One region of the Bacillus sp. ABR genome, then DNA from elsewhere that is predicted to be linked to it. Evidence: riboswitches for the same ligand, from Rfam matches in the RefSeq annotation. Region 1 holds a riboswitch; each other region holds the start of a gene.

Evidence for each region. Region 1 has a riboswitch for thiamine pyrophosphate ahead of tenA (thiaminase II). Riboswitches for the same ligand answer to the same signal wherever they lie in the genome.
Region 2: another riboswitch for thiamine pyrophosphate. It lies ahead of thiC (phosphomethylpyrimidine synthase ThiC); the one in region 1 lies ahead of tenA (thiaminase II).
Region 3: another riboswitch for thiamine pyrophosphate. It lies ahead of tenA (thiaminase II); the one in region 1 lies ahead of tenA (thiaminase II).

What each region holds. Positions count from the first base shown of each region.
Region 1 is NZ_JAOYSL010000005.1:41,199-44,481, forward strand. Features, by position in the region: gene thiO (glycine oxidase ThiO) at 1-642, opposite strand, end outside; gene tenI (thiazole tautomerase TenI) at 626-1,243, opposite strand; gene tenA (thiaminase II) at 1,218-1,928, opposite strand; TPP riboswitch at 2,007-2,116, opposite strand; gene OIT90_RS15670 (monovalent cation:proton antiporter family protein) at 2,176-3,283, opposite strand, start outside.
Region 2 is NZ_JAOYSL010000002.1:555,082-558,364, reverse strand. Features, by position in the region: gene OIT90_RS08285 (YhcN/YlaJ family sporulation lipoprotein) at 1-171, shown strand, start outside; gene OIT90_RS08280 (LysE family transporter) at 217-849, opposite strand; TPP riboswitch at 1,085-1,193, shown strand; gene thiC (phosphomethylpyrimidine synthase ThiC) at 1,320-3,080, shown strand; gene OIT90_RS08270 (hypothetical protein) at 3,116-3,262, opposite strand.
Region 3 is NZ_JAOYSL010000001.1:189,990-193,272, reverse strand. Features, by position in the region: gene OIT90_RS00890 (ABC transporter ATP-binding protein) at 1-649, opposite strand, end outside; gene OIT90_RS00885 (ECF transporter S component) at 624-1,223, opposite strand; gene tenA (thiaminase II) at 1,220-1,906, opposite strand; TPP riboswitch at 1,994-2,097, opposite strand; gene OIT90_RS00875 (hypothetical protein) at 2,154-3,281, opposite strand.

The sequences.
Region 1 (3,283 bases):
GAACTCTTCAAAAAAACGGCCAGACCATACACCACTTGCGACTGTCAGGTCATCACATGTGAATGTGCCCTTCGGTGTTCTGACAGTTAACACTTCTTTGCCCCGCTTCACTTCGATCACAGGTGTACACTCTTTCACATCTGCTCCGTAGCGGACCGCCGCCTGCCACAAAGCCCTGCATACAGCGTAAGGCTCCACATGCACATCCTCTTCAATCAAACCTGCTCCCAGCATGTGATCTGTGACTTGAGGCATGTATTTTTTTACGTTGCTTGCGTCAAGCCACTTAAACGTAGACAAATGCTGCATCCGGCAAAGGGCCTGCTTCTCTTCTTCTGTAAAGGCGACCTTCATGATGCCGCCTGCTGAAGTCCGAATATCAATACCTGATTCATGCAAAAGATCGACCTTTAATTTTTCGTATAATGCCTGGCTTGCTCTGCCTGCCTGAAAGAAAATATCCTCATGCCCCTCTCCTTCAGCATGTGCACCGAGCATCCCGGCAGCCGCACTTGTCGTTTGCTTCCCTATCTCATTCGCTTCAAATAAGACCACCTGTTTTCCTGCTTTTGCAAGGTGATAGGCGATTGACATCCCTATGATTCCACCACCAATGATTGCAACGTCATAATGCTTTTTCATAAGGATTCTCCTTTACCTTTTCAGAAAATGCTTGTGCCATCATACGCGGCTGATGATGAGTAAAAATCCCAGACATGACAGCGATTCCTTTCACATGAGCGTGTTTCAATTCTGAAACTCGTTCTGGGGTCATCCCGCCGATGGCCACCACTGGAATTGTTAGTGCAGTAGTCAGTTCTTTCACAAGCTGTACACCTCTTGCCTGAAGTCCTGGTTTACAAGAGGTGGCATATACGTGCCCAAACATGACATACTCTGCTCCATTTTTCTCTGCTGCTTTCGCTTCTTCTATCGAATGGACGGACACCCCTGCATGAAGGTGAGGGAATTTTCTTCGCAGCTCCTTCGGCGAAAAGCTATGACCCGGAAGATGCACCCTGTGAATATTGGTTAGCAGCGCCACGTCTACTCGGTCATTGATCACGAGCTTTTCTTTCGGCACACCTTCTAAAAGGAGATTCTTCACGAGATCAACAAGCTCACCTGCTGTTTTAGAACGTTCCCGAATATGAATAAAATCCACTTCAGACGCAATGGCTTTTATTTGTTTGATCAGTTCACCCGCAGGAAGCGAATCATTTGTCACTGCGTGGAGTTCCATTTGCACCAACCCCATCTAAGCATGCTGTTTGCCACAATTCTTTTTGATACGCCATCTCCCAAAAATGATATTCGTAATAGCTTGAAATCACAAAATTTTCTTTCATATTGGCGCGTACATGTTCTGGTGCTATTTCTGCTAGTTCATCAAAGCGGTTCACCTGTTCGAAAACGAGTTCCTTAAACCAATCGCCTCCATATGTCAAAATCCATTCTTGATAAATTGGATGGTCAGGTGTTGTTTGTTTCAGCTTTTCACCTACCTCATAATAGAGCCAGTAACACGGTAATAACGCGGCTAAAATCTCTTCAAACCGTCCGCTTTTTACAGATCGATACATATGAGAGGTATACGCATAAGCAGTCGGGGAAGGCTTAAAGTTCTCAATGGCTTCATCAGAAATTTGCAGAAGCTCTGTAAATTTCCTATGCAGCGACAGCTCTGCTTCATACGTGCCCTGGGCATGATACGCCATTCTGCCCGTCGTATGTAAGTCCTCACTAATCGCCGCTCCATATGCCTGCACCTTTGCAAAATGAGTTAAATAATACGAATCCTGCATCACGTAATAGGTGAAACGATCGAGTGAAAGTGTGCCATCCCCAATCCCTTTGACAAAAGGATGCGTAAAGCTTCCATTCCACCATGTTGCTGCAGCCTCTTTACATTCTGTTGAAAACGTCATGTTCCTCTCCTCCTGTTTTTCCATATAAAAAAGCCACTTTCCGCGTGGAAAGTGGCTTGGAATTTGTAAAAAGCATAGTCAAAAACCGCACCACTTCCCTACGCAGGTATGAACCTGTTCAGGTAATGAGGGTCTAAAAGTCGACACTTTTATCTCAGCCCTTTTAAAGGACTCCCCTAGTGGATCAAATATATGATGTTGTACCTCTATCTTAATCAGGAATTGTTCATTGGTCAAGGGTTCATTGTCATTCTAATTGGGCTCTTAGTCCTGCCACATACTCCCGGGAGCCCGATACAAGCACACGGTCGCCGCTTCTAAGTGTCGTATCTCCATGCGGTACTAAGCTGTCTACCCCTCTGAAAATGCGGACAAATACCAAATCACCGGTGAAAGGAAATTCTCTCAGCATGACATTATGATAACGATGATTGTTCATTTGAATTTGATACAAAGAAGAATCCTCATTTGTTAGCAATCGAATCGCATCAGGTGCTTCAATCAAAGCTCTTAGCACCGTTTTAGATGAAAGGAAAGTAGAAAACGTATCAATGCCCGCTTCCTTCAATGTCAGCTCTGCCTCTGCTTTGTTGACACTTGCAATGACTTGTTTTGCTCCTTCTTCTTTTGCAAATAAAGCAATTTCCTTATTTTTCGTCTCACTGCCTGTTGCGACGACAAGGACATCTTCTTGGCCGACGCCTGCCTTTCTCAGCGTCTCATCGTCGTATTGTTCAATTGATTCGACTTCAAAGATAGAGTCTGCCAGCAGTGCTTCCTTATTTTCTTGAAACACATGCAAAATCCGAATGTCATATTCATCCTGATGCAAATCAAGTGTGACAGGTAAGGTCAGCTGATTTGCACCAATAAAGGTCACACGCTTCTTATGGCTCGCCGCTTGTTCTTTTTTAAACAGCGCTTTAAACCAAACAGGTGTTAAAATACTCGTTAGCACAGCAACTAAAATCAGCGCTCCAGACATTTTATGATCAATGACACCGAGCCGCTCACCAATCGTCGCAGCTGCAATGACGAGAGATAATGTTGAAGTTAATAAAAAGCCTGAGCCGATGACCTTATTCATGTCATACCATTTTTTCAAATAAAGAATTGGGATGAGTTTACTAATAAGCAACGCAATAAACAGCAGCGGAATCATGATCATGATGGTTGGATCCTTAAACAGTGCCCATATATTCAGATCCACTCCGACCATCACAAAAAAGATCGGGATTAAAAATCCGTAGCCAAATGAGTCCAGCTGCTGAACGAGCTCTTTATTTGGCGAAAGAAGGGACACAAGTACGCCAGCTAAAAACGCCCCAAGAATATTTTCAGCCCCGAGTGATTCA
Region 2 (3,283 bases), on a different contig from region 1:
AAATCAGATGGCCGCCTGACGTCAGAAGGTGTATCACAAGTAGAAGAAGCAGCGACTCGTTATGCAGATGGAAGAGCAGTCCAAGTCATGAAAGATGAAGGTGCATTCACACGCTTTAGAGATATGAGAAGAACGCAATTTGAAACAGGACAAACAGGCATGACCCGATAGTTTGACACAAAAAGGCTAAAGTTCATCACGAACTTTAGCCTTTTCTTAAAAATAAACCTTGATGCCTATATAAAATTCGTAAAAGAAATAACAGCCAAACCCTAATAATAAAATACCAGCAATAATGGATGTCCACTTGATCATCGTCCGATTCATCACTTTTCTTGTTAAGGATACAAGGGTGAGTAGACCAATGTCATGAAGGAGAATCCCTGCCAAAATACCGCCGGCAGCCAGCATAAATTCAGATGAATCTGTTTTTGTATAAGCATCTGCAAGTACAGCACCAAAAACAGAAACCCAGAACACAAGATTTCCAGGAGATACCGCCACGAGCAAGCCGTTTCGATATGTTTTCACGAATGATTTATTGACCTTTTCTCCTGCTAAATGAATATCTTGATCCGCATTTTTAATGGAATCGTATGCGAGAATCATTAAAAATACAGCTCCAATCAGCCAGAGCGGGATTTGAACAAACGGCAAAGATAAAAACTGAGCAAATCCAGCATATAAAGCCAAGATGAGTAATAAGTCTATGGTCATACCGCCTGCTCCGACAGTTAAACCATGAAAAAATCCGTTTTTCAGTCCCTGTTTTGTCATTTCAACCGTGATTGCTCCAACAGGCAGAGCAATTGAGAATCCTACGACGATAAATGTGAGAAATGTTTGCAATCGACTAGAACTTCCTTTAAATAAATTGTATAAAAATTCTCCGTTTAGATTAATTATACATAATAGGAGAAAAGGATCAATGATTATTTCAGATTTAATTGAAATGAGAGAGATAGATGATGTATAGAAGACTGTATATCAACATGATCTATAACGCTTGTAGGGGAAAGGAACTATTTTCCTGAATCTTCTTTTCTTCATGATGTCTCTATGCTACACTGATGTGGAAATCAATAAAAGTGACTAGGGGTGCCCGTAAATGGGCTGAGAGAGAAGTATAAGCTTCTTAACCCTTTGGACCTGATCTGGCTCGTACCAGCGTGGGGAAGTTGAAGATGATGCATGTATCATATCAATGATATGCATGTTTATTTCTGACGACGAAACCAGGTTCTTTAAATAGAGCCTGGTTTTTTGCTGGTGCTGATTCCATCCTGTCCGGTGACAAGAAGAAAAGGAGAGAACAGCAAATGAAAGAAAAGAAAAGTGTCCCATCCAACCAATCATTGTTATCTAGCTTTGACGGCAGCCATAAGGTGTATGAGAAAGGATCAAGACCCGATATCTTAGTGCCAAAAAGAGAGATTACGCTCTCACATACTGTGACAGAGGCGGGCGACATAAAAAATGAACCAGTCCGTGTATACGATACGAGTGGACCGTATACGGATGAGAACGTTCATATTGACGTCACAAAGGGGTTAAAGCGTCTTAGGGCAGCATGGATTGAAGAAAGAGGAGATACAGAAAGCTATGAAGGGCGTCATGTAAGACCGGAGGATAATGGATACCGTTCAAGGGAGAAGGAGTCCATCCATTCTGTCCAAACTAATTTTCATCATAAGCCGCTCCGCGCGAAACAAGGAGCGCGCGTGACGCAAATGCATTATGCCAAAAAAGGCATCATTACGCCTGAAATGGAGTTTATCGCAATAAGAGAAGAGCTAAGCCCTGAGTTCGTTAGAGAGGAAGTAGCGAGCGGAAGAGCCGTCATTCCTTCAAATATTAACCATCCAGAAAGTGAACCAATGATTATCGGAAGGAATTTTCATGTCAAAATCAATGCGAATATTGGCAATTCGGCTGTCACGTCATCCATTGATGAAGAGGTTGAAAAAATGACATGGGCGATCAGATGGGGGGCAGATACAATGATGGATCTGTCTACTGGAAAGGATATTCATACAACGAGAGAATGGATCATTCGGAATTGCCCAGTCCCAGTAGGAACCGTTCCTATCTATCAGGCCCTTGAAAAAGTGAATGGAGTCGCAGAAGATTTGACGTGGGGTGTGTACAGGGACACATTAATTGAACAAGCGGAGCAAGGTGTAGACTATTTCACGATTCATGCTGGCGTGCTGTTAAGATATATTCCGCTCACTGTCGATCGGGTGACCGGAATTGTTTCAAGAGGTGGTGCAATTATGGCAAGATGGTGTCTTGCTCATCATCAAGAGAATTTCCTCTACACTCACTTCGAAGACATTTGTGAAATTATGAAAAAATATGATATCGCCTTTTCACTTGGAGATGGACTTAGACCAGGCTCGATTGCTGATGCCAATGATGAGGCGCAGTTTGCAGAGCTGGAAACGTTAGGTGAGTTAACAGAGATTGCTTGGAAACATGATGTGCAGGTAATGATTGAAGGGCCCGGACATGTCCCAATGGATAAAATCAAAGAAAATGTGGACAAGCAAATGGACATTTGCAAGGAAGCACCATTTTATACGTTAGGGCCTCTTACAACAGATATCGCACCTGGGTATGATCACATTACATCCGCGATCGGTGCGGCCATGATCGGCTGGTACGGAACAGCAATGCTGTGCTATGTAACACCAAAAGAGCATTTAGGTCTGCCGAACAAAGAAGATGTGAGAGAAGGCGTGATCGCCTATAAAATTGCAGCACATGCCGCTGATCTAGCAAAAGGACATCCTGCGGCTCAAAAGCGCGATGATGCTTTATCGAAAGCGAGGTTTGAATTTAGATGGCGGGACCAATTCAACCTGTCACTTGATCCAGAAAGAGCCTTGGCGTTCCATGATGAAACATTGCCTGCCGAAGGCGCTAAAACCGCTCACTTTTGCTCGATGTGCGGACCGAAGTTTTGCAGTATGAAAATTTCTCATGATATCCGCAATCAATCTGAAGAAGTAAAAAGAGAGATGGAAAAGAAGGCGAAGGAGTTTGTCAGTCAAGGAAGTCAAATTTATCAGCCATAAAAAAAGAACCTCGCACGATGCTGTGCGGGGTTTTATCAAACCGCTGAAAAGGCTTTTCTTAAAAGGTGAAAAAATGCCTTTGCTGCATATGCCATCATGTCCACACTTGGAATGAGAGCATCTGTTAAATGAAAAAAGACTGTTTTTCTTTCTGGAGATGTTCGTTTCTTTTTCTGCTTCATCAAGGGCAGCCTCCTTTTTCA
Region 3 (3,283 bases), on a different contig from region 1:
GAGCCCCATCTGCTAAAATGCAGCCTTGATCATCTAATAAAATCACCCGATCCATCCATTCGATGACACCGTCTAGCACATGTTCTACAAAAATCATGGTTTGTTGCTGATCGGCTGCAAGCTGCTGCAGCAGTTGAAATATGTCCATTCTACCTGCTGGGTCAAGCTGTGCGGTTGGTTCATCAAAGAATAGAACATCCGGCTGTAATGCTAGTAAACAAGCAAGTGCCAATCGCTGCTTCATGCCGCCAGATAAAGTGTGAATCTCTGTATGCGGATCAACATTCAGTTGGACTTTTTGCATGAGTTGCTGAATGATATCATCCATCTCTTCCCGAGGGACGGAACGGTTCTCTAAGCTAAAGGCAATTTCTTCATTGACGCGGTGCATACAAAACTGAGAGTCTGGATCTTGAAACATGACGCCTGTATGTCTTTGTAACACCACTTCACCCTGCATGTCTGCTTCCACATGCTCTGGAATGATTCCAGCCAGAACCGAAATGAGCGTGGATTTCCCGCTTCCGCTCGGTCCTAAAATAAGCACCTTTTCCCCTTTTTGAATCGTCAGAGAGATTTGATTTAAAACAGGCTTAGGCTGTTCATAAAAACGAACAGTCAGATCATTGCACGCGAGAAATGAATTCATGCTGTTCACCTTTGTTTCGTTTTTCTTTCATGATGGCATATTGATTCAGTACACCTGTTTTGGATAGTGCGTCCACCACCACTTTCGCAAGGCAGCCGCCAAGTATCATTCCACTAATAATTTGAGTCACAAGGGTCATAAGTAAAACTTGAGGCGTGTAATAACTAAAGCCATTTGCCACGAGACTGTACGCCATCGCTCCGATAGCGGCAAAGGCACCAGACAGCATCAGTGTCCACATGCGGTATCGTTTATACCCAAAAAGAGCAAAGGCGATTTCTGCCCCAAGCCCTTGGCATACACCAATCAGCAAAGCTGAAAGTCCGAAGTGGCTGCCTGTCAATAATTCCACAGCCGCGGCAGCTGTTTCCGCAATCAGGGCAGCCCCCGGCCTTTGAATGATATACGCAACGATTGGACTAGCAATGACCCATATTCCAAACATGATATTGCCTCCTGCTGGGCCAACAAGTGCTGTAATCGGTAAGTAAAGTGTGGACCATCCTAAATAGATCACACCGCACGCAACGGATAAAATCACAGCAAGGACGACTTCTTTCATCTTCCATGTCATGATGAATGCACCTCCAGTTGAACTGGCCACTCTTCAACAGTGAAGGCCATTTCCCAAAACTTGTATTCGAGCTGGCAACTTAAGATAAAATGCTGTTTCATTTTTTCCTTTTCCTTCTCACTTGCTGCTTCCGCCAATTGATCGAGCCGCTTGCAAAGCTCACCTGTGACAGAATCGGTTAATCCTCCATAAAACGTGATCCATTCATAAAACGGATGTGACGGGTCTGGCTGCACATCTGTGAGCATTCGTTTCCCTATTTCCCAATATGTCCAAGGACATGGAAGCAGGACAGCGATGATTTCACCAAGCGTACCTTCCTGTGCGACTTGCAGCATGTGATGAATATAGTGATGAGCACTCGGAGCCAAAGAAGCACCTTGGAGCTCATCATATGCTACTCCTGCCACTCGGCAAAGGTTTTGATGGGGGTGCGTTTCACTATCTAGTACAAACGCAATCTGCTGATGAAAAAAAGCAATATCCTCTCTGTCTGTACATCTGCTAAGCGCTGCTGCATAAATTTTAATGAATGCTTGTAAGTATTCTGCATCCTGTTTGACATAATGAATGATCTGTTCCTTTTCCAGCTTTCCTGCTGCCAGGCCTCTGACGAACGGATGCTGATAAATGGCTTCAAATAACGGTTCTGCTTCTTTCCTTAATTGCGTAGAAAATGTCATAAAAAAAGCCTCCTCTTCTTCAGTTGAATAAATGAAAAAGCCACCCCAAATGGAGCGGCCTTCTTATCGATTCAATCATGAATAAGACAAGGTCCAGCTCCACTTCCCTCCGCTAGTACGAACTAGATCAGGTTCAAAGGGTCCAAGATTTTCTCTTGTCTCAGTCATACATGACTCCCCTAGTGGACTTTTGTCATTTAATTATCTTTACTCTACACATGTGGCGATTTGATGTCAACCGCCTTTCTTAATTCAACGTTCTGATTGTTGGCAGTTTCTCGATCCCTGCAGCATAGTAGAAATTCAACACACTGAAGAAATCGATCGGCTTTCCTGTTTTTAAATCTACAGCTAAAATATGATCACCGTAATTTGTCATATCATCAATATCTAAGCGTCTTGGTGTCGTCTTCCCAAGTGTATCAACAAAGCTACTATGGTAGTACTGCCCGCTAGCAAACGATGATTCATGATACATAAATAAAGTCTCCACATCTAAGTAGACGAGAATGGCCTCTGAGGAACTTGCGTATGGAGCAGAGTACGACACTGGTGCCGAAATACTTTTCACCTTCACACTGTCAACAGAATGAGTTCTCTGTTCATATTTTCCATCATATGAGAAGTAAAATACACGCTCCCATTTATAATCGGCGATCTTAGATTGTTTGTTATATACTTTTGTACCATTTGCGAAAACATCCCCATTGGCATACGTAGCGACAAAGTATTGCAATGTTGATGACAGGGATTCAGCACCTGTGAAATTTGGTGGGTTTTTGGCATTCACCTGTAATGTATATGAGTCTCCAAAGTCTCCACCGCTGGTAATACCAAACGCATAATCACCCGCTGGTAAATTGCTTAACGCAATCAGACTGCCTGCCGGTTGAATAAGATCCGTTGGGTAGGCTTGTCCTGTTTCATAATCAACAACAAATAATTGAACGAAATAATCAGGGTTTGAAGAGGTAATCCGGCTGATGAGTGCCTGAGGTGAAGATGTGCTTAAAAACCATAAATCAACTGGGTCGTCCTCTGTTAAGACAGCCGATTGATTTATGGCTAGTCCATCAATGGAGCGAACGGCAGACGTGCGCATTTTGCCATCTTTAGCAGCTTTTCGTTTGATACTGATTCCTTTCTTCTTATTCACTTTAAATGATTTTTTCACTTGCTTCTGTTGGATAGCGGTTCCTTCATCCTGCTTTAAAAACGACTCTTGCACTTGCTGAATCGCTTTTTCTGTCAGTGGTGATCGTTTCCCACTTGATTTTGGTGCTTCTTCTGCTTTTAATGCTGGTGAAAACAAACCTGTTGCGACGAGTAAAACAGACAGTAAAGCTGCAGTGATTTTGACATAAAATGCTCTCACAG